DNA from 2 places in the Cellulomonas sp. P5_C5 genome. Region 2 is predicted to be linked to the other one. Evidence: predicted binding sites of a transcription regulator. Region 2 holds the regulator's gene; the other holds the start of a gene.
What was found. Region 2 encodes LexA, which represses DNA repair genes until DNA is damaged. Its sites were predicted from a motif close to TCGAACANNTGTTCGA; they were not measured.
Positions count from the first base shown of each region.

Region 1 (6,090 bases), on a different contig from region 2:
CGACCCCACGTCGAACCGCAGCGCCGGGTACGCCCGCCGCGCCACCGCGATCATGCCCGGGGACAGGTCGATACCGACCACGTCGAGGCCCACCCCGGCCAGGTATGCCGTGAGACGACCCGTCCCGCAGCCGACGTCGGCGACCGGGCCGTCCACGCGGTCCGCGAAGTCGGCGAGCATCGCGCGGTCCAGCGGCCCCTCGGCGTCGAGCCCGGTCACGATGCGCGCGTAGTCCTCCGCGACCGTGTCGTACGTCGCGCGGGTCGAGTCGAGCCCCACAGGGTCAGGCCCGGACGACGAAGCCCGCGCGGAGCAGCACCTCGTCGCGCGACGACGGCCCCACCAGCAGCTCGAACGTGCCGGGCTCGACGATCCGCCGGCCGCCCGCGTCGACCAGCGTGCAGTCCGCGACGGGCAGGGTGAGGTCGACGACCACGCGCTCGCCGGGCGCGACGTCCACCTGCCGGTACGTCTTGAGCTCCTTGGTCGCCCAGGTCACGGACGTGACGGTGTCGCGGACGTAGACCTGCACGGTCTCCCGCGACGGGCGCTCCCCCGTGTTGTGCAGCGTGACGTGGGCGCGGACGGTGTCCTCGGCCCCGAGCACCGGCTCGACCACCTGCAGGTCCGCGTACTCGACCGTGGTGTAGGACAGCCCCTCACCGAACGCGAACGGCACCCGCTGCGTCAGGTCCGCGTACCGCGTGCCGTGCTGACCCGGCAGCTGGTTGTAGAACACGGGCAGCTGGCCGACGTGCTCCGCGAACGTGATGGGCAGCCGCCCCGACGGCTCGATCCGGCCCAGGACCAGCTCGGCGATCGCGGTCCCGCCGCGCATCCCCGGGTTGGCGGCCCAGATGATCGCGGCGGCGTTCCTGGCCGACGGCGGGAGCACGTGCGGCTTGCTCGCGATCACCACGACGACCATCGGCGTGCCGGTCTCCGCCAGGGCGTCGAGCAGGGCCACCTGCCCGCCGACGAGGTCGAGCGTGGCGGTGGACCGGCCCTCGCCCACGAGCTCGATGCGGTCGCCGACGACCGCGACGACGACGTCGGCGTCGCGCGCCGCGGCCACCGCCTCGGCGATCAGCGCAGCGTCGGGCTCGACCGGGAACACGACCTGCGGACGCGGCTGGCCGTCGGGGAAGAACTCGCCCTCCGGGTCGGCGCCGAGCGTGAGGATGTCCGCGCCACGGGCGTGCGTGACGGTCCAGCCGTCGGGCACCTGGTCGCGGAAGCCGTCGAGCACGGTCTGCGTCAGCTCGCGCGGGTGCCCGTCGGGCAGCCAGTCGGCCTGACCCGAGGCGCCCGCCCAGTCGCCGAGCTGGGTGTGCTGGTCGTCGGCGTTGGGACCGACGACGGCGATCGTCCTCGGTGCGGCCGACAAGGGCAGCGTGCCGTCGTTGGTGAGCAGCACCAGCGAACGACGGGCCAGCTCCAGGTTCAGCGCGGCGTGCTCGGCCGAGCCGATGACCGCCGTCTGGCGCTCGACCGACGGGTGCCGGGGGTCCTCGAACAGCCCCAGCTCGAACTTCAGGGTGAGGATCCGGCCGACGGCGGCGTCCAGGGCGGCCTCGTCGAGGAGCCCCTCGTGCACGGCCTCCTGCGCACCCTCGAAGAAGCCGGGCGTCGTCATGACCATGTCGTTGCCGGCCCGCACGGCCGCGGCCGACGCGTGCGCGTAGTCGGGCTGGATGTGCTGCTCCCAGACCATCCGGCCGACGTTGTCCCAGTCGGTGACGAGCGTGCCCTCGTACCCCCACTCGCCGCGCAGCACCTCGTTCAGCAGCCACTCGTTGATCGTGATCGGCACCCCGTCCATCGACTGGTACCCGAGCATGAACGTGCGGCAGCCCTCGCGGGCCACGCGCTCGAACGGGGGCAGGAACCAGGACCGGAGCTTGCGGCGGGAGATGTCCGCCTCGGTGGCGTCGCGGCCGCCCTGCGTCTCGGAGTAGCCGGCGAAGTGCTTGGCGGTCGCCAGGATCGCGGTCGGGTCCGAGAGCCCGCTGCCCTGGTAGCCGCGGACCATCGCGGAGGCCAGCTCGCCGAGCAGGAACGGGTCCTCGCCGAACGTCTCGCTGACCCGGCCCCAGCGCAGGTCCCGGGCGATGCAGAGCACCGGGGAGAACGTCCAGTGGATGCCGGTCGCGGCCACCTCGACGGCGGTCGCGCGCGCCGCCTGCTCCAGCAGGTCCGCGTCCCAGGACGCCGCCATGCCGAGCTGCGTCGGGAAGATCGTCGCGCCCTCCCAGAACGAGTGCCCGTGGATGCAGTCCTCCGCGACGAGCAGCGGGATCTGCAGCCGCGTCTGCGCGGTCAGCTCGTGCGCCTGCCGCACCCGCTCCGGCGACGTGTGCAGGATCGACCCGACGTGCAGGTTCAGGACCAGGTCCTCGACCCCGCCCTGGGCGTTCAGCTGCATCATCTGCCCGACCTTCTCCGGGAGCGTCATGCGCCCGACGAGGTCGGCGACGCGCTCGGCGACGGGAAGGGAGGGGTCCTGGTAGGGCGCGTTCATGGCGATGTCCCGGTGTCGGATCGATTCGACGATGATGTCTGCGGGACACCCTAGAGGAGCGCGCAGATGACGGACGAGTACGAAGCGGTTCGGGGCAAGCTGAACGACGGCTCGCTCTACGTGGACTACGGCCCCGGGCTGGAGGCGCTCGAGGCCGAGCGTGTCGCCGGCAAGGAGCTGACCTACGACTTCAACCACTCGCGCCCCGGCGAGGCCGCCCGGCGGACGTCGCTCCTGCGGCAGCTGCTCGCCTCCGTCGGTTCCGACCCCTGGATCGAGCCGCCGTTCCACGTGTCGTACGGCTCGCACGTGCATGTCGGTGACGGGTTCTACGCCAACTTCAACCTCGTGCTCGTCGACGACGCCGACATCCACATCGGCGACCGCGTGCTGATCGCGCCCAACGTCACCATCTCGACCGCCGGCCACCCGACCGTGCCCGAGGAGCGCGTCGGCGGCTGGCAGTTCTCCCTGCCGGTCCGGATCGAGGACGACGTGTGGATCGGCGCGAACGTCGTGGTCCTGCCGGGGGTGACCATCGGGGCGGGCAGCGTGATCGGCGCCGGGTCCGTCGTGACACGCGACATCCCCCCGCGCGTCGTCGCGGTCGGGTCGCCGTGCCGGGTGCTGCGGCCGGTGGACGACAGCGAACGTCCGACGCGGCCCGCGTAGCTCGCGCCGTTCGCCCTCACCGTTCTCGCCCGTCGGTCCTCTGACCCTCGGCACCCCACCCTCGCACTCGGCGACTCGGCGCTCGTGCAGTTCTCGCCCGACTCGGCGCAACTGGGTTCGCCTGCGCCCTGAGCGCTCGCCGGCGTTCCTGCGCCCTGATGTTTTCATGAGGCCCGCCACGTTCCCGCGCGCTCGCCCACGTTCTCGAGCACTCGCCCGACGAGGCGCCTCGGGCGATCCCACGGGCGCTCGGGAGCCCCTGTTTGTGCAGGTCAGCCCCGAATGTCAGTACCGTGTCGTACACTTGTTCGATAGCGCCCTTGCGCTGCATATGAGATGGGAGGTGGTCACGATGACGGTGATGATCGACGACCCAACGGTCGAAGCGCCTGTCGTGCACGCACGCGTCCACACCTCCTCTCCCGTTGGCCTGCACCTCGTGCCGCTGCGTGATTCACCTCCACCTCCTCCTGAGCCCGCGCTGATCTGGGCGGACTCCGGACGCGGCGCTCATCCCGACGCGTCGCCGAGGGTCCCGCCGGGAGCGCGCGTGGTGGACCTGGGCGCGGTGGAGAGCTTCCCTCTGCCCGGTGCGGACGTCACGCAGCTGGTCGCGATGCTCGGTTCGGTCCCGGTCGCCGAGATCTCCGGAGCAGCTCTGGTGAACGGCGTTGCCGCGTGGCAGCAGGTCCTGAACATGGTCCAGGCCGCCCGGGCGGAGTGGGTCCGCGAGCTGGAGGCACGGACGCCGGACGCGCTGCGCCACGTGCCAGACGAGCTCGCGTGTGCGCTGGTGTCGACCAGGCGCCACGCAGAGAACCTCTTCCTGCGGGCGTGGGGCACGGCACAGCACCCGGTGTTGGCCGACGCGTGGAGGGTCGGCGCGATCGACTCGCGCAAGGTCGACGTCATCCTGTACGAAGTGGGTCGGGGCGGCGGGAGCCTGTCCCGCAGCGAGGTCGCCGCAGTCGTCGCCGACGCCGTGGACCACGCAGAGACGATGACCGGCCCCCAGCTCGCCCGGCACGTGCGCGCGGCCCTGATCAGCGCCGATCCGGCCGTCGCCGAGCAACGCCGGGTCGTGGAACGGGATCGCCGGGGAGTGTTCCTGGACCTGGCACCCGACGCGATGGCCCGTCTGATCGCCTATCTGCCCGCAGCCGAGGCGACCGCGGCATTCACGGCGATCGACGCCCTCGCCGGCAACGCTGCAACGGACGGGGACCCGCGGACGGTGGACCAGCGACGTGCCGACGCGTTCGCCGACGTGTTCGCCTCGATCCTGGACCGTCAGGCGACGCCGGACGGGACCCCGCTCCCGACCAGGCACGGGCAACGGGTCGCCCTGCAGGTGAGCGTCGCTGCCACCACGCTGCTGGGGCTGGACGACGCTCCCGGCCACCTGGGCTCCTACGGGCCGATCCCCGCCCAGGTCGCCCGCGAGCTCGCCCAGGACGCTACTTGGCGTCGCGTGCTCACCGACCCGGCCACCGGCCAGGTCTGCTCCGTCGGAACCGCCAGCTACCGGCCCGGTGCGGACCTGACCCGGACGGTCACGGCGCGGGACGTGACCTGCACGTTCCCCGGCTGCCGGACACCTGCGGTCCGCTGCGAGATCGATCACCGCACGCCGTACGACGTCACTCGCAGCCACGACGAGAGCAACCCGCAGACGTGCGAGGCCAACCTCCACGCCCTGTGCAAGCACCACCACCAGGCCAAGACCGACGGATGGTGGAACGTCACCTACGACCCCGCCACCGGCGTCTCCCTGTGGACGGATCGACACGGCATCACCTACTCCCGACATCCCGTCCAGGTCCTGGTCCCGCCCGGCGCCCCGCACCACCGCGCATCCCCACCACCACCGCTCGGTCCCGGTACCCCACCCTTCTGACTCCCGCGCCCTCTGGCCGCTCAGGGGGTGCCGCCCGAGGGCACGCTTCGAGCTGCCCTCCGGTGTGTCTACGGCGTTCATCATCGATCGGCCGGTCGTCGTCGATGCGCAGTCGCACGCCGGGAAGCTCGTTTGTCGTCAGTCACAAGGTTGTCCACAGTCGCGTGACCGTCCGTGACGGGCTGTGCCCGTTTTCGGTACGTTCGCCCGCATGCCTTGGTGGAGCGGTCGTCGCGGTGGTGCCCTGATCGTCGTCGCTGTGACTGGGCTCGCCTTGGTGGTCGCCGGGTGCACCGGCGGGACGCCAGTCGCGACGGAATCCTCGACCCCTCCCCCGGTCGCCACGTCGACACCGACCCCGAGTCCGACGCCCACCGCCACGGCCGCTGTCGACGTGACAGTGAAGCCGACACGGCCGGCGGCCCTGGACGAGCCGCCAAGTGTGGAGGGTGCGGTGGCGGTGGCGACGTACTTCCTCAGCTTGTACCCGTACGCGTACGCGACTGGCGATCTCGCGGACTGGGAGGTGATCAGTTCCGACGCATGCGTGTTCTGCTCCAGCGTCGTCACCAACGTGAGCGCGATGCACGTGGTCGGCCACAGGCAGATCGAGTCGGGCACGACCATGCATCAGGCGTCGGGAACCGAGATCAACCCGGGTGTGTTCTACACCGTCACAATCGATGCGAAGCAAGGCGACGCGGTCGAGTTCGACGCGACCGGCGCGACCGTCGATACCTCGGTCGGCGAGGAGAACACGCTTGTCTTTGCCGTCGAGTGGAATGGTGCTTGGTCCATTCGCGAGGTCGACGTGAACCCCGAGACGCCATGAGGCGGCGGTACCTAGCCGCGCTGCCAGTTCTCGTCATCGGCGTGCTCGTCGCGTTCGCGTCACCCGCAGTTTCTATCGAGTCCTGGCGGGACGAGGCCCAAGCGGACGCAGACGGAGCGGTACTCAACCTCTCCGCATTTCAAGCCGAACAGGCGTTGCGCAACTACA
Region 1 is NZ_JBFULY010000006.1:45,717-51,806, reverse strand. Features, by position in the region: gene ACXJKF_RS07370 (class I SAM-dependent DNA methyltransferase) at 1-279, opposite strand, end outside; gene ACXJKF_RS07365 (exo-beta-d-1,3/1,6-glucosidase) at 284-2,521, opposite strand; gene ACXJKF_RS07360 (sugar O-acetyltransferase) at 2,588-3,193, shown strand; gene ACXJKF_RS07355 (DUF222 domain-containing protein) at 3,744-5,090, shown strand; gene ACXJKF_RS07350 (DUF6318 family protein) at 5,302-5,922, shown strand; gene ACXJKF_RS07345 (PKD domain-containing protein) at 5,919-6,090, shown strand, end outside.
Region 1: the regulator LexA is predicted to act here: its motif matches at 3,490-3,505, upstream of ACXJKF_RS07355 (DUF222 domain-containing protein).

Region 2 (24,080 bases):
ACGCGCGTGGCTGCGCGCCCGTCGCCGGCTGGGTGCCCGTGGCGTCACCTGGACGGATGCCGACTCACCGCGCACCGTCGTCGCCTCGGTGCACGAGCAGCTGCGCCAGGCGGCGGGGGCGCCGCTGACGGGGACGTCCGCCGAGGCGTTGGACTCGCTGGCCCGGACCGTCGAGCGCGAGCGCTACGCGCCGGTCCAGCCCGAGGTCGACCCCGCCGTCCTGGCGGGGTGGGTCGACGAGATGATGAGCGGGGTCGAGACCCTGCTCAGCGACCGCTCTCGCCGCGGCGCCGTTCCCAGCGCTCCTCGAGACGAGACATGAAGCTCGACTTCTGACGGGCCGACGTCGCCGGCTTCACCTGACCGTCGCTCTGCACGACCCCGTGCGGCCCGGACCGGTGCCCGGACGAGCGGTGCGGTGCGGCGAACGCGAACGCGACGGCCGCGAACATCACCACGAAGCCGATGACGCCGAGCCACGGAAGGCTGTTCGCGGCGCCGAGCACGAGAAGCAGCAGACCGACGGACGCACCAACCCCCGCGATGACGTACCGGCCGAACGGGCGGTGTCCGCGCTGGGTCAGCGTGTTCGCGAGCCGAGGATCGTCAGAGGTCAACTGCCGTTCCATCTGCTCGAGCACGCGCTGCTCGTACTCGGAGAGAGGCATCCTGACCCCCGTTGTCAGCTATGTGGACCTGTCTTCCGGCTCAGGATAGATCCGCCGGAACGATGGTGGTAGTCGAGCGGGAGGATACTCCACCTGGCTGGGAGGCTCCGGCGCGGATCAGGCCGCCGTCGAGCGGTCCACGCACCTGGTCCACGGCGTGCTCCGCCTCCCGCCACGCCCGCACCGGGGCCTCCGACGCCTCGTCGAGGGTCGGTTGCCGGATGCTCGTCGCCGCCTGGGACAGCTGGTCGGCACGCACCCCCACGAGCCGGACGGGCAGGCCACGCAGGTCGACGCCGGCCACCAGCTCCCGAACCGCGAGGAACAGCTCCCGGCCACCGTTCGTGGGCGTGACCAGGGTGCGGGAGCGGGAGAGCGTACAGAGGTCGTTGGTGCGGATCTTCACGGTGATCGTGCGGGTGACCAGGCCGTTCGCACGCAGCCGGACCGCGCACCGGTCCGCCAGCTCACGGGCCCTCTCCTCCACCACGGTGAGGTCCGAGACGTCGGTCGGGAAGGTCTCCTCGGCACCGATCGACCTCTCCGCGCGCCCCGGGCTGACGGGCCGCGGGTCCCGTCCCCAGGCCAGGTCGACCAGGTGCGCACCCGCCACCCGGCCGACCGCGTGCTGGATGGTCGACACGTCGGCGTCGGCCAGCTGCGCGACCGTCCTGATCCCCCGGCGCGCGAGCACCGCCTCCGTCTTTTCACCCACGCGCTCGAGCGCGCTCACGGGCTGGACCCGCAGGAAGTCGACCGTGGCCGCGCGCGGGACCAGGAGCATGCCGTCCGGCTTGGCCTGACCGGACGCGAGCCGGGCGACCAGCTTGGTGGACCCGATCCCGACGGAGCACGTGATGCCGAACCGCTCCCGGACCTGCTGGCGGATCACCTGGGCGATCACCGTCGGCGCTCCGCACCGTCGCCGCGCGCCCGCCACGTCCAGGAACGCCTCGTCGAGACCCACCTGCTCGACCAGCACCGTGATGTCGCCGAGCACCCGCATGACTCCCGCGGACACCTCGGCGTACGCCTGGCGGTCCGGTGCGACGACGACCGCCTGCGGGCAGCGCTGCAGGGCCGTCGCCATCGGCATCGCGGCGTGCACGCCGAACGCCCGCGCCTCGTACGTCGCGGCCAGGACGTCGCCCCGGTCGCCTCCACCGACGATCACCGGCAGACCGCGCAGCTGCGGCCGACGAGCGAGCTCCACCGAGGCGACGAACGCGTCCAGGTCGACGTGCAGGATCGAGCAGCCGACGTCCTCGTGCTCCCCGCCCGGCGCGGCACGCGCCGACCGGGCTCCGTGGCTCATGGCGTGGCGGGGGCGCCGGACCCGGAGCCCGGCGCTCGCCGCGTGCTCACGACGCCCGGGAGACGCGCACGCTCAGCGTGCGACCCTCGACGGTCCCGACCCCGCCGAGCACGAGATCGCGCACCGCGTCGACGAAGTCCTCCGCCGCGCACACAGCCTCCTCGGCCCGTGCGGGGCCCACCAGCTCGAACCGCCCTGCGTCGACCGCCGCACGCAGAGCCGCGGCTTCCGCGAAGTACGTCGACCAGGAGCCCAGCTCCGGGGCGACCACGCCGAGCATGCTCCAGACAGTGCGAGGTGCACGCCGTCCCGACGGCGCACCACGGGCAGCGACCACGGCGGCCCCGGCGCGCAGCGCAGCGAGGTGCGCGTGGGAGAGCTGCTCCCACGGCTCGGGCGAGAACTGCGCGGCCATCAGCTCCGCGTCAGCGCGGCCGAGCAGCTCGACGACGCGCGCCGGCACCGGCGCGACGGTCGACGCACCGGGGCCCTGCTGCTGCTCGAGCTGCTGGTGCATCTCGCCGTCCCTCCTGCCTGCCCGTCGATCCCTGTTCGAACCAGTATCGAACACCTGTTCGATGGCGTCAAGCCACCGGGGAAGCGCCGTAGCGTGGGAGCCATGGCCGCCCGCGACCGCTCCGCCCGACGCAGCCCAGCCTCGCACCGAGCACCCACACGCAGCGCGGCACGGGGGCTCTGGCCGACCGGTCCCGTGCCCATCCCGACCGGCACCGTCGAGCTGATCCGCGACCTGGACGATCCCGACGGCGTGACCGTGCTGGTCAACGGCGTGCCCAGCTCCTACCTCGACCTGGTCGACCCCACCCGCCTCGTGTTCGAGTACATGCAGCAGATGGCCGCGGTCATCGACCGGGTCGGCGACGCCGGCGGACCGCTCGACGTCGTCCATCTCGGAGCCGCGGGCTGCGCGCTGGCGCGTGCCGTCGACGCGACGCGCCCCGGATCGCGGCAGCTGGCCGTCGAGCTCGACACCGTCCTGCCGGAGCTGGTGCGCGGCTGGTTCGACCTGCCGCGCTCCCCCGCGCTCCGGATCCGCGCGGGCGACGCCCGGGCCGAGCTGTCGAAGCTGCCCGACGCGTCGGCGGACGTCGTCGTGCGGGACGTCTTCGCCGGCGACACCACCCCCGACCACGTCCGCTCACGGGAGATGGTCGCCGAGGTGGCGCGGGTGCTGCGTCCGGGTGGCGTCTACCTGGCCAACTGTGCCGACCGACCGCCGCTGTCGGGGGCGAAGGCCGAGGGGGCCACGCTGCGCGACGCGTTCGCCGACCTCGCGGTCATCGCCGAGCCGGGCCTCCTGCGCGGGCGGGGCTACGGCAACGTGGTCCTGGTCGCGACCGACGACGTGGAGCTCCTGGGCTCGGCGCAGCTCGCCCGCGCGGTCCGCAGCCTCCCGGCGCCTGCACGCCTGCTGCACGGCGCCGAGGTGACCGCGTTCGTCGGGAACGCCGCTCCCCTGGCGGACCCGCCAGCATGACAGAGGGCCGCACCCGAGAACGGGTACGGCCCTCCGGACGTCAGATCAGATCGGGCGGACGCTCTCGGCCTGCGGCCCCTTGGCGCCCTGCGTGATCTCGAACTCGACCCGCTGGCCCTCGTCGAGGCTGCGGTAGCCCGAGGAGTCGATGGCGGAGTAGTGGACGAAGACGTCGGCGCCGCCGCCGTCCTGGGCGATGAACCCGAAGCCCTTCTCAGCGTTGAACCACTTGACAGCACCCTGTGCCATGTTCGTTTCCTTCTGTCCCACCGGTGACGGCGCGGACCTTCTGCCTACGCCGTGCCGCAATGCCTCACGTCCTGCACCGGGTGGCCCAGCCGAGGGCGACTGGTCGGAACCGACGCCCGGGCCGTGGGCCCGGATGACGGCGCCTGTCGAGCGAGCCGGTCAAGCGAGTACGTCACTGCAACGTGTGCATCCTTACATCGGGCTCGTGGGCGGCGCCACGCTTTCGCCCTGTCGGCTTACACGGTTTGACAACGATCTGGTAAAGGTCGGTTCTCAGGCCGGGCCGCTGTCGTCGCCCTGCTGCGCCAGGAAGCGCTCGAACTCGGCCCCCAGCTCGTCGGCCGTCGGCAGCTCGGTGGACCCGGCGAGCAGGCTCGTGCGGCCGATGTTTCGGGTGAACGAGTCGTACTGCTCCTCCAGCGCGTGCACGACGGCAGCGACGTCCTCGGAGCCCGTGACCTGCCGGTCGATCTCCTGCATGGCCTCGTCCGCGGCCGAGGTCAGGGCCGCGACCTGCAGGTCGAGCCCGGTCGCACGCTCGACGTTGGTCAGGGCCGCCTGGCTGGCCTGCGGGAAGGCCGACTGCGCGAGGTAGTGCGGCACGTGCACGGCGAAGCCGACGGCGTCGTGCCCGGACTGGCCCAGCCGCAGCTCGAGCAGGGCGCTCGCGCTGGCGGGGACCTGCACGGTGCCGAACCACGACGTGTGGTCGGCGACGAGCTCGGGCCGCGTCGCGTGCGCCGTGACCGACAGCGGGCGCGTGTGCGGGATGCCCATCGGGATGCCGTGCAGCCCGACGGTCAGGGGCACGTCGAAACGCTCGACGATCTGCCGCACGGCGGCCACGTACCGCTCCCACTGCACGTCGGGCTCGACGCCGTGCAGGAGCAGGAACGGAACTCCTGCCGCGTCCTGGACGAGGTCGACGACCAGCTCGGGCTCGGCGTACGACGCCCAGGTGGTCTGGTCGAACGTCATGACGGGCCGCCGCGACCGGTAGTCCAGCAGCTGGTCGACGTCGAACGTCGCCAGGCGTGTCGTCGGCAGCTCGTCGACCAGGTGCTCGGCGGCCAGCTGGCCGGCGTTGCCTGCGTCCACGAACCCGCGCACGGCGTGCACGAGCACGGGACCGGCGCCGTTCACCGTCCGCGCCTCGACCTGGGCGGCGACCTCGGGGTCGACGTCGTAGATCTCGCTCGGGTTCAGCATGGGTGTGCGCTCACTTCCGTCCGGGTTACCGGGACAACGCCCACCCGCCACGAGTTCTTCCCGGCGGTTCCTCCCGGGACGTCTTCCGGTCGGCGACCGGCGGGCCTTCCGGTCAGCGACCGGGCAGCCGCACGACCTCGACGAAGAACTCGTCGATCTGGCGGACGACCTCGATGAACCGGTCGAAGTCCACGGGCTTGGTGACGTAGGCGTTCGCGTGCAGCGAGTAGCTGCGCACGACGTCCTCCTCCGCCTCGGACGTGGTGAGCACGACGACCGGGATGGAACGGAGGTTGGCATCAGCCTTGAGCTCCTGGAGCACCTCGCGGCCGTCCATCTTCGGCAGGTTCAGGTCGAGCAGGATCAGGTCGGGGGTGGGCGCGTCGGCGTGCTCGCCCTCCTTGCGCAGGAACTCGATCGCGCTGACGCCGTCGGAGACGACCGACAGTCGGTTGCGGAGCTTGTTGTCCTCGAACGCCTCCCGGGTCATGAGCACGTCGCCCGGGTCGTCCTCGACCAGGAGGACGTCGATGATCTTGGTGCTGTTCTGCACGCGCTGTCTCCGTTCAGGGGGTGGGGTCGTCGGCAGCGGGGAGGGTCCAGCGGATGCTGGTCCCGACTCCCTCGGGCTGCTCGATCCAGATACGACCGCCATGGAACTCGACGATCTTCTTGCACAGCGAGAGACCGATGCCGGTGCCCTCGTAGATGTCCTTGGCGTGCAGACGCTGGAAGATGACGAACACCCGTTCCGCGTACTGCGGGTCGATCCCGATGCCGTTGTCTCGACACTCGAGCTCCCAGGAGTCTGCCACGCGCCGTGCGCTGAGGTGGACGGTAGGGGGCCGCGACGGGTCGCGGAACTTGATCGCGTTGCCGACCAGGTTCTGGAACAGCTGGGTCAGCAGGGGGTGCTCGCCGCGGACGACCGGCAGCTCGTCGTGCGTCACGACCGCGCCGGACTCCGCGACCGACTCGCTGAGGTTCTCCAGCGCGCCGGTGAGCGCCACCGCGAGGTCGACGTCGCTGACCTCGCCACCGACCCGACCCACCCGGGAGAAGCCGAGCAGGTCCTGGATGAGCTGCTGCATGCGCTTGGCCCCGTCGACGGCGAAGGCGATGTACTGATCGGCGCGCTCGTCCATCTGCCCGCCGTAGCGCTTCTGCAGGAGCTGGGTGAAGCTCGCGATCTTGCGCAGCGGCTCCTGCAGGTCGTGCGAGGCGACGTAGGCGAACTGCTCCAGGTCGCGGTTCGAGCGCCGGAGCTCCTCCGCCTGCTCGGTGAGGAGCTCGTGCGCCAGCGCGATCTCGGCCCGCGACGACTCCAGGACCTGCACCTGGTCGACGAGCGCGACCCGCATCCGCTCGACGTCGTCCGCGAGTGCGGCGATCTCGCCCGGGCCCACGGACGCGACGGGATGCCGGAGGTCACCCGAGGAGACCGCTCGGGCGTCGGTGGCGAGGGAGTCGAGCGGCTCGAGGATCCAGCGGCGCAGCGTCACCCACAGCGCGACGCCCAGCGCGACCGCCGCGAGGACCAGCAGCGCCACGGTCCCCGCTGCGACGAGGGTCCAGAACCCGAGCTCGCTGACCGCGGCCGCTCTCCGGTCACGCAGCAGGTCGATGTAGTCCTCCGCGGCGGCACGGGCCTCGTCGAAGAGCACCCGGCCCTGCTCGATCTCCTCCGTGGACACGGCCTCGACCCCGTTGGTGCGGACCTCGTCCATCACGGGGATGGCGAACTCCTCGTTCCAGCGCCGGCCCGCGTCGGCGGCCGCCTGCGCTGCCGCGGTGAGCTCCTCGTCGTCGCCCTGCGCCTCCCGCTCCGCGAGCGTGCGGAACGACAGGTCGTCGGCGGCGGACCGCTCGTACGGCTCGAGGGTGACCGGGTCCCCCGTCAGGGCGAACCCGCGCACGGCCGTCTCGGCGTCGACCAGCTGAATGAACGCGCCGTCGGCCTGGGTGATCGCGGTGAAGTACGTCTCGGTGACCGCCTCCTGGCGGTCGAACAGCCGGACCAGCACGAACACGGTGCTCAGCACGACGACGAGGAGCGCGGCGCCGGCCGCGATGATCACGGTCCGCAGCCGTCGGCGCAGCGTCGAGGAACGCCGCACAGGCGTCGAGGCAGCGCTCACGCACGCCACCCGAGGACGACCACGGCGGCGTCGTCGACGAGGTCACCGCCGTGCAGCTCCCGCACGTCGTGCAGCACCCGTTCGACGAGGTCGCCCTGGGCCGCCATCGCACCGTCCACGATGCGCAGCAGCCCGGTCTTGCCGACGCGGTCCTTGCTGCCGCGGATCGTTGCCTCGAGGACCCCGTCGGTGTAGAGCAGGATCCGCCACGAGGGAGGGAGCTCCAGCCGCACCGGCGACCAGCCACCGGGGACGGGGATGCCGAGGGCACGCCCCCGTCCGTGCGTCGGCAGGAGCGTCGACGGCTCGCCCAGGAGCAGCGGCACCGGGTGGCCGGCGAGGTAGAGGTCGACCGAGGCGCGGTCGGCGGCGACGTCCAGCATCGAGACCGTGGTGAACACCTCAGGCCGTGCACGTTCGGAGATCAGGACGCGTTCGAGCAGGCCGAGGATGTGGATCGTCGGCACCTCGGCGAGCACCAGGGTCCGCCACGCCGTCCGCAGGGTGGCCCCGAGGGCCGCCTCGTCGGGTCCGTGCCCGCAGACGTCGCCGACCAGGGCGAGGACGGAGCCGTCGGGCCGTTCGACGACGTCGTAGAAATCGCCGCCGAGCACGCCGTCGCGCCCGGCGCGGTAGCCGACGCGCACCTCGAGCCGCTGGTCGACCACGGACGGCGTGGGCAGCAGTGCCCGCTCGAGCCGGTTGACCTCCTCGGCGCGCACGAGACTGCGGTACAGGGCGCGGTCCGTGTCCTCGAGGCGGCGGCGCTGGATGGCGTAGCGCACCGAGCGGCCCAGCATCTCGCCGTCGACCTCGCCCTTGACGAGGTAGTCCTGGGCGCCCGCCGCGACGGCCTCGAGCCCGATGTCGGTGCCGGCTAGGCCGGTGAGCACGACGACCGCGGGCGCGCCGGCGGCCAGGAGCCGCTCGAGCGCGGCGATGCCCATCGCGTCAGGGAGTCCGAGGTCGAGCAGGACCAGGTCGACGTGGAGCCGGTCGATGGCTTCGTCAAGGGTGCGGACCCAGTGCAGGTCGACGTCCAGACCGGCGTCCGCCAGGTGCTCGCGGACGAGGACCGCGTCGCCCTCGTCGTCCTCCACGAGAAGCAGACGGACGGGGGCGGGTCTCGTCACCGGGCCGCGGCGGGTGTCGTCGGGGGCGGTGCGTGCGTCGCTCAACGGGCCTCTCCTCCCGACGGTTCACCTGCCTCTTCTCGACAGGACACCCGAATCGTAGGGGTCGGAAACCGGTGTCGCGCGCCATCTCACCCGGCCGCCCGCAGACCCCACCCGGTCGGCTGTGTGCGACACGGCCGCGAAGGTCGGATAATGGACGGCCGCTCCGGCGTCGCGTCGTCCCTCGACGTGCGCAGGGGCGGAGATACGCACGGCCGGTGTCCCCGGCGGAACGGAGATCGCCCAGGTGGCAGGCATGGACAACGAGCTGGCCGTCGAGCAAGGCATCGTCGACCAGCTGTACGGCCGGCTCGACGACCTGCGCGCGCAGACCCGGGCGCGCCTGGCCGACGTCCGGCGGGAGGGCCCGTCGGGCTCACCGCAGAACCGCAGCGAGCGGGACGCGTTCGCGACGCTCTACGAGGACCGCATCGGGCAGCTCGAGGCCGTCGAGGAGCGGCTCGTCTTCGGGCGGCTCGACCTGGACGACGACAGCCGCCGCTACATCGGTCGCCTCGGCCTCACGGACACCGAGCAGACGCAGCTGCTGACGGACTGGCGGGCCCCGGCTGCGCAGGCGTTCTACCGCGCCACCGCGGCGCACCCCGACGGCGTCGTCCGCCGCCGGCACGTCGTCACCCGTGGGCGGACCGTGACGAGCGTGGAGGACGAGGTGCTCGACCTCGAGCTGCTCACCGGGGACTCCGACGCGCGCCTGAGCGGCCTGTCCGGCGAAGGTGCCCTGCTGGCGGGACTGGCTGCGGGCCGCACGGGCCGGATGGGCGACATCGTCGCCACGATCCAGGGTGAGCAGGACGCGATCATCCGCTCCGAGCTGGGCGGGGCGCTCGTCGTCCAGGGCGGCCCGGGCACCGGCAAGACGGCTGTCGCCCTGCACCGCGCGGCGTTCCTGCTGTATGCGCACCGGCGCCTCCTGGAGCGCTCGGGCGTCCTGCTCGTCGGTCCGAGCCGCACGTTCCTGCGCTACATCGACCAGGTGCTGCCCTCCCTCGGTGAGACGGGTGTCGTCACGACGACCGTCGCGGAGCTCTACCCCGGGATCCAGGCGACGGCCACGGAGGACGAGGCCGTCGCCGAGCTCAAGGGCCGCGCTCTGTGGGGCAGCGTCATCGCCCGGGCGGTCCGCGACCGCGAGCGGATCCCCGCGCAGCCCGTGCACGTGCGCGTCGACGGCCACGACCTCGTCATCCGCCCCAACGACGTCGCCTCCGCCATGGCTCGCGCCCGGCGCAACCACAAGCCCCACAACCAGGCGCGCGTCTCGTTCGTGCGGGACATGCTCGGCCGCCTGGCCGAGCAGTACGTGCAGCAGCTCGGCCAGGAGGTGCCCGCCGACGAGCGCGGCGAGATCGTCGAGGAGCTGCGCACCACCCGGGAGATCCGCGTCGCGCTCAACCTGGCCTGGATGCCGATCACCCCGCAGAAGCTCGTGTCCGACCTCTGGTCCAAGCCGCACCGGCTCGCGTCCGCGGCACCGCAGCTCAGCCCGCAGCAGCGGGCGATGCTGGTGCGGGAGGCCGACGCGCCCTGGACGCCCGCCGACGTCCCGATCCTCGACGAGGCCGCCGAGCTGCTCGGCGAGGACGACCAGGCCGCCCGGGCCGAGGCGCGGGCCGCGACCGAGCGACGCGCGTCCGAGCTCGCGTACGCCCGGCAGGTCCTGGAGTCCACGGGCAGCGGCGGGATGGTGTCGGCCGAGATGCTCGCGGACCGGTTCGCGACGACCGGCCCGACCCTGACGACGGCCGAGCGGGCCGCCGCCGACCGCTCGTGGACGTACGGCCACGTCGTCGTCGACGAGGCGCAGGAGCTCTCGGCGATGGCGTGGCGGTCCTTGCTGCGACGGGTGCCGACGAGGTCGCTGACCATCGTCGGGGATGTCGCGCAGACCACCGCGACCGCCGGGGCGCGCAGCTGGGCGGCGCAGCTGGACCCGGTGCTGAGGTCGTCGTGGCGCCTCAACGAGCTGACCGTGAACTACCGGACCCCGGCCGAGGTCGCCGACACGGCCCGCCGGGTGGCCGTCGCGGCGAACCTGCCCGTGAGCCCGCTGACGTCCGCACGCGACGTCGACGACTCCTTGGTGGTCACCCGGGTGGTGGACTTCCCTGCCGCCGTCACGGAGAAGACCGAGAAGCTCGTGGCCGAGGTCACGGACGCCGAGGGTGCGGGACGGATCGCGGTGATCGCGGTGGACGCGCGGCTCGACGCGATCGGTGCCGCCCTGCGCGACGCCGGGCTGAAGCCTGCGCTGGGCACCGGGTCGAGCGCGGCGGACCTCGACGCACCGCTCGTCGTGCTCAGCCCGCGCGAGGCCAAGGGGCTGGAGTTCGACGTCGTCGTGCTGGTCGAGCCGGCCGAGGTGATCGACGCGAGCGCGGGCGATCTGTACGTCGCGATGACCCGCCCGACGCGCGCGCTGCACGTGCTCCACGACCGCCCGCTGCCCCGCGGCTGGGTCTGACCTGCCCGTCCCTCGCGTCTCACGCCTGTCCGAGGGCCGGACCGCTGTAGGCCTCGGGGGTCCTGGGGCGCACCATAGGGGCGTGCTGAAGGCCCTGCTGCTCGAGAACCTCCACCCCCAGGCTCGCTCGATCCTCGAGACGGCCGGCTTCGACGTGACGACCCGCACCGGGGCGCTCGACGAGGCCGAGCTGATCGAGGCTCTCGACGGCGTGCACCTGCTGGGCATCCGCTCCAAGACGCACGTCACCGCGGAGGTGCTCGCGGCGTCCCCGTCCCTGGTGGCGATCGGCGCCTACTGCATCGGCACCAACCAGATCGACCTCGCCGAGGCGGCTGCGCGCGGCGTCGCGACGTTCAACGCACCGTTCTCCAACACCCGCTCGGTGGTGGAGATCGCGATCGCGGACATCATCTCGCTGACGCGCCGGCAGACCGAGCTCGACCGGGCCATGCACGACGGCATCTGGAACAAGTCGGCGACGGGCGCGCACGAGATCCGCGGCCGCACGCTCGGCATCATCGGCTACGGCAACATCGGCACCCAGCTGTCCGTGCTGGCGGAGAACCTCGGCATGTCGGTCGTGTTCTACGACACCGCCGAGAAGCTGGCCCTCGGCAACGCGCGCCGCATGAGCACGCTCGACGAGCTGCTCGAGGCGGCGGACATCGTCACGCTGCACGTCGACGGCCGCAGCGGGAACGCCGGGCTGTTCGGGGCCAAGCAGTTCGCGCGGATGCGCCCGGGCGCGGTGTTCCTCAACCTCTCGCGCGGGTTCGTCGTCGACTACGCCGCCCTGCGCGACTCGATCGTCGCCGGGCACGTGGCCGGGGCCGCCGTCGACGTGTTCCCCGTCGAGCCGAAGCGCAAGGGCGACCCGTTCGAGTCGGAGCTGCGCGGGCTTGCCAACGTGATCCTCACGCCGCACACCGGCGGCTCCACCGAGGAGGCGCAGGAGGCCATCGGCCAGTTCGTGTCCAACAAGGTGCGCGACTACCTGGCCACGGGATCCACCACGCTGAGCGTCAACCTGCCGAACCTCGCCCTGGAGCAGCAGCCCGGCGTGCATCGCCTCGCCTACCTGCACCGCAACGTGCCCGGGGTGCTGGCGGCCGTCAACGCGACGCTCGCCGAGCACGGCGTGAACATCGAGGGTCAGCTGCTCGCGACCCGCGGGGACCTCGGCTACGTGGTCACCGACGCCGGTGCGCGGGTCGACCCCGCCGTGGTCGAGGCGCTGTCCACGCGCCCGGAGTCCGTGCGCCTGCGCCTGCTGTCCTGACGCAGCACTGAGGGCCCCGACCAGGTTCCTGGTCGGGGCCCTCAGTCGTGCAGGCTCAGGCGGAGCCGGACTTGCGCTGGAAGCGACGCTGCGAGGGACCCGCGGTCTCCGAGCCGTGCACCTGACCGGTGTTGGTCGAGCCGTCCGCGGTGCGGTGCTGGTTCGACTTCTTGCGCTCGAGCGCCTCGCGGAACTTCGCCTTCGTGTCGTCGCTCACCGCCGCCTCCGTGGTCGCCTTGTCGTCGTCCTGGGCCATGGGCGTCTCCTTACGATGCTGTGTGCCGTCGGACGTCTGCGCCCGCGACCTGCCCAGCCTGACCGACTCACGCGCGCGGCGCCACCTCTTCTCACGCCAGGTAGCGTCGGTCGGGTGCTCCCGGCCACCTTGCTCCCCCACCGGCGGGCCGGCGGGCTGTCCTGGCCGGTCATCTCCCTGGGCCTGTGGCAGAACTTCGGCGCGACGACACCGTTCGCGGACCAGCGCGCCCTCGTCCTGCACGCCGTCGACCGCGGAGTCGTGCACCTGGACCTCGCTAACAACTACGGCCCGCCGCCCTTCGCGGCAGAGGAGTCGGTGGGCCGCCTCCTCGCCCGTGACCTGCGCGGACATCGCGACGAGCTGCTGATCACGACGAAGGCCGGGTACCGGGCATGGCCGGGGCCGTACGGCGAGCACGGCTCCGCGAAGTACCTGAGGGCGTCGTTGGACGAGTCGCTGCGCCGTCTCGGCGTCGATGCGGTCGACGTGTTCTACAGCCATCGGTTCGACCCGAGCACGCCTCTGGAGGAGACGCTCGGCGCGCTCGACCGGGCCGTGCGTTCGGGCAAGGTGCGGCACGCCGGGATCTCGTCCTACTCGGCCGACCGCACGGTCGAGGCGCTCGCCGTCGCCCGGTCGCTCGGGCTGCGCCTCGCCGTCCACCAGCCGGCCTACTCGATGCTCAACCGGTGGGTCGAGCAGCCCGGTGCCGACGGCCGGTCGCTGCTCGACGTCGCCGGAGACGCTGCGATGGCCGTCGTCGCGTTCTCCCCGCTCGCGCAGGGCATGCTCAGCACGCGCTACCTGCACGGGGTGCCGGCCGACTCCCGGGCAGCCCGTGGCGGGCCGCTGCGGACCGAGTGGCTCACCGACGCGACCCTCCACCACGTGCGGGCGCTCGACACGATCGCCCGGGCGGGCGGGCGGACCCTCCCGCAGCTGGCCCTGGCGTGGGTGCTCCGGGACCCGCGCGTGACCTCTGTCCTGGTCGGCGCGCGCACCACGGCGCAGCTCGACGAGAACCTGGCCGCCGTCGCCCTCCCCCCACTGACGGACGACGAGCTGTCCGCGATCGAGCCGCACGCCGTCGACGCCGGCATCAACCTGTGGGGAGTCCGGTCCAGCGACCGCTGACTCAGCTCCCGACGGGCAGGTGTGTCGACCACCACCGCAGCACGTGCTCGAAGCGGACCGCACGGTGCTTCGGGTTGCCCGACCGCGTGAGCTCGTGCCCCTCGCCCGGGAACAGCAGCAGCTCCGCGTGGACCCCGCGGCGCTTCAGCTCGACGAACCAGCGCTGACCCTGCTCGACCGGGCAGCGCCAGTCCTGCTCCGAGTGGATGACCAGGGTGGGCGTCCGGACCCGGCCGACGTTCGCCATCGGCGACTGGGCTGCAAGGGCCGCGGCCCCCGCCTCGTCGTCGGCGTCGCCCAGGTACTCCAGGCCGAAGAACCAGCCGATGTCGCTGGACCCGACGAAGCTCACCGGGTCGAGGAAGCCGCGCTCGACGATCGCCGCCACGAACCGGTCCGTGCGCGTCGTCAGCCACGCGGTCAGGTAGCCGCCGTACGAGCCACCCATGACCCCGACCCGCTCGCCGTCCAGTGCCGGGTCCTCCAGGGCCGCACCGAGCAGGGCGAGGACGTCGTCGGTGTCGACCGTCCCGAAGCCCCGGTGGATCGCGAGGCCGTGCGCCCGCCCGTACCCGGAGGACCCGCGGGGGTTGCCCAGGACGACCGCGTACCCGGCCTCGGCCAGCACCTGGACCTCGTCGAAGAGCCCGTGGGTGTACTGCGCGAACGGACCGCCGTGGATCATCAGGATGGTCGGGTGCGGCCCGGAGCCGTACCGCTCCTCGTCGGGCGCCACCACCCAGCCGTGCACCTCGTAGCCGTCCGGCGCGGTGGCGACGAGCTCGACGGGGACACGCGTACGCCCGGTGGCACGCAAGGCGACCGAGAGGTCGGTGCGCGCCTCGACCGCTCCTGAGGCCGCGTCGACCCGGAAGACCTCACCGGCCGACGTCGGCGTCGCCGCGGTCACGACGACCCGCCCGGTCCCCCCAGCGACCGCTGCGCCGGACACGACGTGGGTGCCACCGACGAGCGTCGTCGCCGCGCCGTCGGCCGTGACGCGGACCAGGTGCGCGGCGCCGCGACGCTCGATGACGACCACCGCGTCCCCGTCCAGCTCCCCCACGAGGGCCGTGACCTGGTCCTCGTCGGGGTCCGTGAGGCGCTGCGGCACCGCGTCGGCGCGGTCGAGATCCAGCCGGTAGAGGCCCGTCTGGGTGGCGACGAAGTCCCGGCCCGTTCGGCCGAGGTCGCTGGCGAGGAACCAGAGGGTGCCGCCGTCGGCGGACGGCAGCACCGCGTCGACGCCGAGGGTGCTGCCCGCGTCCGCGTCGGTGACCGGGACCGGGGAGCCGGGGTCGCCGGTCGGCGACGCGACGACGCGCACCACGTCGCTGCGCAGGTCGGACTCGCGCGCGGCGTGCCGGGACGAGACCCCCACCAGGGCGGCACCCGACGGGAGCCACCGCACACCGCTCACGCCGGTGTCTCCCGTGGTCAGCCGCGACGGCTCGGGCGGCGTCGCCGGACGCTCGCCGTCCGTCGGGACGTCGACCACGAACACGTGCTGCGGGCGGTCCCGGAAGAAGCCCACGCCGTCCGACCGGTACTTCAGCTCCGTGATGTGCCGCGGGTCCTCGCTGCCGGGCTTGCCGTCGGCGGCGTACCGGCCCTCCTCGGGCACCCGGGCCACGTACGCGATGCGCGTGCCGTCCGGGGAGAACCGGGGCTCGGACGCGCCCAGGGGTGCGTCCGTCAGCCGGATCGGCTCACCGCCTGCCGTCTCGACGACGTGCACCTGCGGCTTGCCCTCGGGCTCCGCCCGCAGGAACGCGACCCACCGGCCGTCCGGGCTCACGTCCGGCGCCGTGTCCCGGTGGCCGCGGGTCAGCACGCGCGGCACCTCGCCGCCGTCGAGGTCGACGGACCAGAGATGGCCGACGTACTCGTCGACGGTCAGGTCGGGCTGGAGGACCGACACGACGGCGCGGGTGCCGTCCGCCAGGACCGCCGGCGCACCGGGGACACGCAGGAGCGCAAGGTCGCGAGGTTCCACCCGACGAACCTACGTGGTGCCGCCGACACGTGCAGGTCGCTCCGTGCCGCTCAGACCGAGCGGACGTCCTCGCCCGTCGGCGCGCTCTCGTCGTCGTCCGAAGGTTCTGTGCCCGGCTCCGAGTCCCGCTCGGCGCGCAGCACCGTGATCGCCGCCTCGAAGTCCTCGAGCGAGTCGAACGCCTGGTAGACGCTGGCGAACCGCAGGTAGGCGACCTCGTCCAGCTCCCGCAGCGGGCCGAGGATCGCGAGACCGATCTCGTAGGCGTCGATCTCCGCCGAACCCGCGCTGCGGAGCGTCTCCTCGACCTTCTGTGCGAGCAGAGCGAGGTCGTCCTCGCTGACCGGGCGCCCCTGGCACGCCTTGCGCACGCCACCGGCGATCTTCTCGCGGCTGAACGGCTCGGTGGCACCGGAGCGCTTCACGACCGACAGGCTGGCGGTCTCCACAGTGGTGAATCGACGGTTGCAGTGCGGGCACTGCCGGCGTCGCCGGATGGTGGAGCCGTCGTCCGAGGTCCGCGAGTCGACGACCCGCGAGTCCGGGTGACGGCAGAACGGACAGTGCACGGTGTCCCCCTTCGTGCTGGTGCGTCGACGCCTCGACATCGGGCAGGACGTCTGTCGACAGCGATCGCGTCGTGAACGCCTCCGTGACGCTAGGCCACGGGCCCCCGCGTCGCAAGGCGCCTCGTCGGGCGGCGCGCAGATCGTTCTCCGACGTAGAACGAGGTCGGTCGCGCGCTCGGCGAGCACAGACGCCGCGCGAGGCCGGCCGGCCGGGAACGCACGAGAGCGGCCACCCGAAGATGGCCGCTCTCGCGGGGACGCCCCCGTCCCAGGTCACGGACCGACTCGCCTCGGTGCCGCGCTGTACTGCGGTGAGCCCACGAGCTCACGCTCGTCGACCTCACACCTCCGGCAAGCCCCCCAGCTCGCCTTGTGAGGTAAGGCTAACCTAGCCGCCGCACGATCGGATGGCAACCGAGCCGCCGTCGAGGGGCGCTCAGCTCGCGGGGACGACGATCACCTGACCGGCCATCAGGCCGGCCTCGGGAAGCTCGTTCAGACGGACCAGGTCGACCACGACGTCCCGGACGTCCTCGGACGGCGCGGCCACCGACTCGGCGATCTGCCACAGGGTCTCCCCCGGCTGGACGACGTGCCGCACGACCTCCTGCGCGGAGACGGGGCCGTCGGCGGACGCCTGGCTCGCGACCAGGTTCGTCAGGACGACAGCGACGGCGGCGAGGATCCACAGCACGGCGCGGCCGCGCGCGGTGAGGCGCAGGTGCGCGGCGGACGGGGCCGAGACGTGCGCGCGCGGCGCGGCGGAGACCGCCACCCGGTTCGCCGTCCGGCTCGACACCGGGTTCGACACACGGTTCGACACCCGGTTCGGCATCGCCGGTCCCATGACCATCGCGCTCATCACGTCCCTCGTTCCTGCTCGGCCCGGCTGCCCGGGGTACCGCTCCACCAGCCGCGTCAGCGCCGACCCGAGGTCGAACGCCTGTTCGTCGAACGTCTGTACGATGTCTACCAGCATCCGAGGACACTGTCGAGACACGATCGAACAGATGTTTGATCTTCAGCCCCGACTTCCCTAGGCTGGCGATGCAGCACAAGCGCACCACGAGGCACTGACATCGCCGCCGGGATCCCCCGTCGCCGCAGGTCAGGACCTCGCGGGCGGGAGCAGGTACAGGCGGAGAAGGCCGGGCGTGCTGCGCGGCGGCCGCCGGACGGAGGAGGAGCGCAGTGACGGACTCAGGGGACACGTCCCAGCCCGAGAAGGACCTGGCGACGGTCCACACGCTCCCGGACGGGGCGCCCGGATCCGACGGCCTCACCGCGCGCCAGCGCCTCGTGCTGGACACCATCCGGTCGTCGGTGGAGTCCCGGGGCTACCCGCCGAGCATGCGGGAGATCGGGGAGGCCGTCGGTCTCACCAGCCCGTCGAGCGTCAAGCACCAGCTCATGGCGCTCGAGCGCAAGGGGTACCTGCGCCGCGACCCCAACCGCCCGCGCGCCATCGAGGTCGTGCACGCCGACGACTCGCGCGGCGTCGGCACCTGGACCGCGCCCGACGGCAGCCGCTCCGCCTTCCCGGACCAGGGGGACGGCGAGCGCCTGCCCGCTCCGTCCTACGTGCCGGTCGTCGGCCGGATCGCGGCGGGCGGGCCCATCCTGGCGGAGCAGGTCGTCGAGGACGTCTTCCCGCTCCCCCGCCAGCTGGTCGGCGACGGCGACCTCTTCCTGCTCAAGGTGGTCGGCGACTCGATGATCGACGCCGCGATCTGCGACGGCGACTGGGTCGTGGTCCGGCGTCAGCCGGTGGCCGAGAACGGCGAGATCGTGGCGGCGATGATCGACGGCGAGGCCACGGTCAAGACTCTCAAGCGCATCGACGGCCACGTCTGGCTCATGCCGCACAACCCGGCCTACTCGCCGATCCCGGGTGACGAGTCCACGATCCTGGGGCGCGTGGTGAGCGTCCTGCGCAGCCTCTGACACTCCGTCGTCGGGCCGCACCTCTGTCGGGGTGCGGCCCGACGTGCGTCAGAAGCCGAACTGACGAGCCACCGAACGCACGGCGTCCGCAGACTTCCGCAGCCCCGCCAGCTCCGCGTCCGACAGCGGTACCGGCAGTCGTTCGCCCACGCCGTGCGCTCCCACGATCGCGGGGACGGACAGGCAGACGTCGCTGATCCCGTGGAAGTCGTCCAGCAGCGAGGACACCGGCAGCACGCGTCGTTCGTCCTTGACGATGGCCTCGATGATCCGGGAGCCGGCCAGTGCGACGGCGTAGTTCGTCGCGCCCTTGCCCTCGATGATGCGGTAGGCCGAGTCGACCACCTCGTGCGCGATGCGGTCCCGCACCTCCGCGGTCAGAGGCCCGCTCCCACCGCGGCCGGTCCACTCCAGCAGCGGGACCGAGCCGATGCTCGCCGACCCCCACAGCGGCAGCTCCGTGTCCCCGTGCTCGCCGGCGATGTACGCGTGCACGTTCTGCACCGCGACCCCGGTGTGCTGCGAGATGAGGTAGCGCAGCCGGGACGAGTCGAGGACGGTGCCGGACCCGAACAGCTGCGACGGCGGAAGGCCGGAGATCTGGAGCGCGGCGTAGCTGACCACGTCGACGGGGTTGGTCACCATCACGTAGACGGCGTTCGGCGCCACCTCGACGAGGGCCGGCAGGACCTTGCGGACCAGCCCGATCGTGGCCTCGGCGAGATCGAGGCGCGACTGGCCGGGCTTCTGCTTGGCCCCGGCGGTGAACATGACGACGTCGGCGTCCGCGCACACCGCGATGTCGTCGGAGCCGACCACCTCGGCCATCGGCATGAACTGGATGCCGTGCCCGAGGTCCAGCGCCTCGGCCTCGACCTTCGCCGCGTTGATGTCGTAGAGCGCCACCGACCGGGCTGCACCGCGCAGGAGAGCCGCGTAGGCCATGGTCGACCCGACCGCCCCCGCACCCACGATCGCCAGCTTCGAGGTCCGCCTGCCGCTGCGGAACGGGGTCAGGCCGATGTCTTCCAGGTCCAGGCTCTCGGTCATCTCCCGAGGCTAACCGGGTGCGGCGAGCCGCTGCAGCGCGGAGACGGCCACGGCACGGTCCGTCGTGCGCCAGAACGCCGGCAGCGACCGGGTCAGGAAGCTGCCGTAGCCGGCCGTCGCCAGCCGGGGGTCGAGCACGGCGACCACCCCCCGGTCCTCGCTCGTGCGGATCAGCCGCCCCGCGCCCTGCGCGAGGAGCAGCGCCGCGTGCGTCGCGGAGACGGCCAGGAAGCCGTTGCCGCCCGCCTTCTCGATCGCGTCCGACCGCGCGGAGCTCACCGGGTCGTCCGGCCGCGGGAACGGGATGCGGTCGATGATGACGAGCCGGCACGTCGCGCCCGGGACGTCGACGCCCTGCCAGAGGGAGAGCGTGCCGAACAGGCACGTGGCCTCGTCGGCGATGAACTGGGAGACCAGGGTCGGCAGCTGGTCGTCGCCCTGCGCGAGGATCGGCACGTCGAGCCGCTCGCGCATGGCGGCGGCCACGGCGTTGGCGGCGCGCCGTGACGAGAACAGCCCGAGCGTCCGCCCGCCGGCGGCCGTGATGAGGTCCGCGATCTCGTCGAGCTGCGCGTCCGTCGCCGGCTCGCGACCCGGCTTGGGCAGGTGCCGAGCGACGTAGAGGATCCCCTGCCGGGGGTAGTCGAACGGGCTGCCGACGTCGAGGCCGCGCCACGGCACGCCGGCCGGCGCGGTGGGCTCCTCCCCTGCCAGCGACGTCGGACCGACGGGCTCGGCGTCGGGCCGGACCTCGAGCCCGACCGCGCGGGCGATCGGGTCGAACGAGCCACCGAGCTCGAGCGTCGCGGACGTCAGCACGCCGGAGCGCCCCGCGAGGAGGTGGGTGCGGATGAGGCCGTTGACCGCGAGCGGCGCCGCGTAGAGGCGGGTGAGCACGGAGCCGCGCCGGTCCTCGCCGCGGCTGCACCACAGGACGGTGTGCCGGTGGTCCTCGGGGTCCGCCGCCATCCGGTCGGCCACCTCGTACAGCGCGAGCATCGTGGCCTGCGCGACCTTGCGACCGCCCTCGGGGGGCACGTTCGGGCCGGTCTCCGGCTTGAGCACCGTGAGCAGGGCGCGGGTGGCGTCGCGCACGCTGGCGACAGCGTCCCGGGCCGCCGGGGGCAGCCCGTCGCGGAACCGGGCCTCGGGCAGCCCGACCAGGACGGTGGCCAGCGCCTGGCTGGCCGAGTCGAGGTCGGTGGTCGGGACGCCGCCGTGCCGACGCGCGAGCCGGGCGGCGTGCTCGATGGTGGCGACGGACAGCTCGGAGGTCGCCTGTGCCGTCACCCGGTCCGTCAGCTCGTGCGCCTCGTCGACGATGAGCACCTGGTGCTCCGGCAGCACGCCGGGTGAGCCCGAGGCGGCGATGCCGAGCATCGCGTGGTTGGTGACGACGACGTCGGCCTCCCGCGACGCGGCCTTCGCCTTCTCCGGGAAGCACTCGGCGAGCATCGGGCACTTGCCGCCCAGGCACTCCAGCGAGGTCACGGACACCTGCCGCCAGGCCCGGTCGGTGACGCCGGGCACCAGGTCGTCGCGGTCGCCGCTGTCCGTCTCGTCGGCCCACTCGCGCAGCCGCAGCACCTGCTCGCCGAGGCTCTCGGACAGCGCCGACGCCCCCGTGCGCGCGGGAGCGGGGTGCTCTGCGGCGCCGGCGTGGTCCCCCAGGTCGAAGAGCGTGCCCGTGTCGTCGTCGGGGTACCCGCCCGCGACCTTGTGCACGCACACGTAGTTGTGCCAGCCCTTGAGCAGGGCGATCGCGGGCGTGCGCGGCAGGTGGGGCTCGAGGGCCTTCGCGACGAGCGGGAGGTCGCGCGTGATGATCTGGCGCTGCAGCGCGAGGGTCGCGGTGGAGACGATGACGTGCTCGTTCTCGAGGACCGCGTGCCGCACGGCGGGGACCAGGTAGCCGAGCGACTTCCCGGTGCCCGTCCCGGCCTGGACGAGCAGGTGCTCGCCCTTGTCGATCGTCTCCGCGACGGCGACGGCCATCTCGTGCTGCCCGTCACGACGGACCCCGCCGAGCGCCCCGACCGCGACGTCGAGGAGCGTCTCGACGGAGGGGTCGGCGTCTGGCACCGCGTCAGCCTAGTGGCGGCAGAGCACGCTCAAGAACGGGCCTGTGCAGCGGCTTCCAGCTCGGCGGCGAGACCGGCGTCGACACGCGCACGCAGGGCCGTCCCGTCCGCGGTGTGCTCCTCCGACTGGATGTCGCCGTGCTCGTGCACCCGGCTCACCAGGTCCCCGCGGTCGTACGGGACGACCAGGTCGACGCTCACCCCGGGCCGCGGCAGCTGGTCGGCGACCAGCGCCTGCAGCTCGTCGATCCCCTCCCCGCTGTGCGCCGAGACGACGATCGAGTGCACCTCGCGCGAGCGCAGCCGGGCGATCGCCTCGGGCGTCGCGAGGTCGGCCTTGTTGAGCACGATGATCTCGGGCACGTCCATCGCGCCCGGGATGTCCGCGAACACGTGCCGCACGGCAGCGATCTGGCCCTCGGGATCGGGGTGGGACGCATCCACGACGTGCAGGATGAGGTCCGCGTCGGCGACCTCCTCCAGCGTGGAGCGGAACGCCTCGACCAGCTGGTGCGGCAGCGCGCGGACGAAGCCCACGGTGTCCGCGAGCGTGTAGATCCGTCCGTCGACCGTCTCCGCGCGGCGGACGGTCGGGTCGAGCGTCGCGAACAGCGCGTTCTCGACGAGGACCCCCGCGTGCGTCAGCCGGTTGAGCAGCGACGACTTGCCCGCGTTGGTGTAGCCGGCGATGGCCACCGACGGGATCGCGTGCTTCTTGCGCGACGCCCGCTTGGTGACCCGGCCCGGCTCCATGGCCGCGATCTCGCGGCGCAGCTTGGCCATGCGGTTGCGGATGCGTCGCCGGTCGAGCTCGATCTTCGTCTCACCGGGACCACGTGACCCCATGCCCGCGGCCGCACCGCCGACCTGACCACCGGCCTGCCGGGACATCGAGTCGCCCCAGCCGCGCAGGCGCGGGAGCAGGTACTCCAGCTGCGCCAGCTCGACCTGCGCCTTGCCCTCCCGGGACTTGGCGTGCTGGGCGAAGATGTCGAGGATCAGTGCGGTCCGGTCGATGACCTTGACGCGGACGATGTCCTCCAGCGCGCGGCGCTGCGACGGTGCGAGGTCGCCGTCGACGACCACGGTGTCCGCACCGACGGCTGCGACGAGCGTGGCCAGCTCGGCGGCCTTGCCCGATCCGAGGTACGTGCCCGGGTCCGGCTTCTGCCGGCGCTGGAGCAGCCCGTCGAGCACCTGCGAGCCCGCGGTCTCGGCGAGCTGCGCGAGCTCACGCAACGAGATCTCGGCGTCGGTGACGGTGCCGGAGCCCCAGACTCCGACGAGGACGACCTTCTCCAGGCGCAGCTGGCGGTACTCGACCTCGGTGACGTCCTCGAGCTCGGTGGACAGGCCCGCGACCCGGCGCAGCGACGTGCGCTCCTCGAGCTCGAGCTGGTCCCCGTCGTAGGACGAGTGCACGGTGCCGCCGGCGTGCAGCGTGGTCCCTGCCCTGGCGAGCACACGGGCCACGACGTCGTCGGCCACCTCCTGCGCGGAGCGCGTGGGCGGGGCGTCCTCGGTCTGGCTGGTGGTGTGCTGCGGGTCGGTCAAGGGGTTCCTCGTCTCGTCGGGTGCCCCCCAGGGTCCCACGGGGTGCCGACAGCGCACGAGGCATTTCGCTGCGGGCCGAGCGCGCTCGCGTGGGTATCGTCGGCGCCGTGAGCGAGCAGGACCACTACTTCACCGCACAGCCGGCCTCCCCCGACGAGCGCCGGCTGCTGCGCGTCCACCTGGCGGGCCGGGAGGTCGAGGTCGAGACGGCCGGCGGGATCTTCTCCCCCGACCACGTCGACCTGGGCACGCGGGTGCTCCTCGACCACGTCCCCGCGCCGCCGACGGGCGGGGACCTGCTCGACCTCGGCTGCGGGTGGGGACCGATCGCGCTCACGCTGGCGCTGGAGTCCCCCGCCGCGCGGGTGTGGGCGGTCGACGTCAACGAGCGGGCGCTCGACCTGACGCGCCGCAACGCCGAACGCCTGGGCGCGACGAACCTGCGTGCCGTGCGTCCCGACGAGGTCCCCGACGACGTGCGCTTCGCGGCGATCTGGTCCAACCCGCCGATCCGCGTCGGGAAGGTCGCGCTGCACGCGATGCTGACGCACTGGCTCGGTCGTCGCGCCCCCGGCGGCGAGGCGCACCTCGTCGTCGGCAAGAACCTGGGCGCCGACTCCCTGCAGCGGTGGATCGCCACCGAGCTCGGCGTCGCCGTCGACCGCACCGCGAGCGCCAAGGGGTTCCGCGTGCTCGTCGTGCACGACCGATGAGCGACTGGCGGGAGCTGCGCACCACCACCTGGAGCATGGTCGCGCTGATCTTCATGGTCGCGTTCGAGTCGCTGGCCGTGACGACCGTGATGCCGACCGTCTCGGATGCGCTCGACGGGGCCTCGCTGTACGCGTTCGCGTTCGCGGGGCCGCTGGCGACGGGGGTCGTGGGCATGGTGCTGGCCGGCCCGTGGAGCGACCGCAGCGGACCGCGGACGCCGCTGCTGGTGGCCGTCGGGCTGTTCACCGCGGGCATCCTCGTGGCCGGCGCCGCGCCGTCGATGGGCGTGCTCGTCGGGGGTCGGCTGCTCCAGGGGTTCGGCGGCGGGGCCATGACGGTCGCGCTGTACGTCGTCGTGGCCCGGCTCTACCCGGCGATGCTGCACCCGCGGGTGTTCGCGTGGTTCGCGGCGGCGTGGATCATCCCGTCGCTGGTCGGGCCGGCGGGCGCGGGAGCCGTCGCGCAGCACGCGGGGTGGCGCTGGGTGTTCCTCGGGGTCGCGCTGCTGGTGATCCCGACGACGCTGATGCTGGTCCCGGCGCTGCGCCGGATCGGGCCACCCGAGACCGCCGGTGAGGCGGCGCCGCGCGGCCGGCTCGCCTGGGCCGCTCTCGCCGCCGCGGCCGTCCTCGGGCTCAACCTCGCCGCGCAGGTGCCGCTGCCGTGGTCGGTGGTCGTCGCCGTCGGCACCGGTGTGGGCGCCCTCGTCGCGCTGCGCGCCGTGGTCCCCGCCGGCACCATGCGCGCGGCGCGCGGCCTG
Region 2 is NZ_JBFULY010000003.1:75,292-99,371, forward strand. Features, by position in the region: gene ACXJKF_RS03775 (transglutaminase family protein) at 1-322, shown strand, start outside; gene ACXJKF_RS03780 (DUF3040 domain-containing protein) at 267-668, opposite strand; gene dinB (DNA polymerase IV) at 709-1,983, opposite strand; gene ACXJKF_RS03790 (SAV_6107 family HEPN domain-containing protein) at 2,030-2,500, opposite strand; gene ACXJKF_RS03795 (spermidine synthase) at 2,696-3,481, shown strand; gene ACXJKF_RS03800 (cold-shock protein) at 3,527-3,730, opposite strand; gene ACXJKF_RS03805 (PAC2 family protein) at 4,004-4,939, opposite strand; gene ACXJKF_RS03810 (response regulator) at 5,052-5,492, opposite strand; gene ACXJKF_RS03815 (sensor histidine kinase) at 5,506-7,077, opposite strand; gene ACXJKF_RS03820 (PP2C family protein-serine/threonine phosphatase) at 7,074-8,255, opposite strand; gene ACXJKF_RS03825 (HelD family protein) at 8,509-10,737, shown strand; gene serA (phosphoglycerate dehydrogenase) at 10,820-12,019, shown strand; gene ACXJKF_RS03835 (DUF5302 domain-containing protein) at 12,075-12,275, opposite strand; gene ACXJKF_RS03840 (aldo/keto reductase) at 12,390-13,412, shown strand; gene ACXJKF_RS03845 (alpha/beta fold hydrolase) at 13,414-15,408, opposite strand; gene nrdR (transcriptional regulator NrdR) at 15,459-15,977, opposite strand; gene ACXJKF_RS03855 (LysM peptidoglycan-binding domain-containing protein) at 16,414-16,956, opposite strand; gene lexA (transcriptional repressor LexA) at 17,169-17,921, shown strand; gene ACXJKF_RS03865 (L-lactate dehydrogenase) at 17,970-18,971, opposite strand; gene ACXJKF_RS03870 (ATP-dependent DNA helicase) at 18,981-21,053, opposite strand; gene hflX (GTPase HflX) at 21,083-22,606, opposite strand; gene ACXJKF_RS03880 (class I SAM-dependent methyltransferase) at 22,714-23,319, shown strand; gene ACXJKF_RS03885 (MFS transporter) at 23,316-24,080, shown strand, end outside.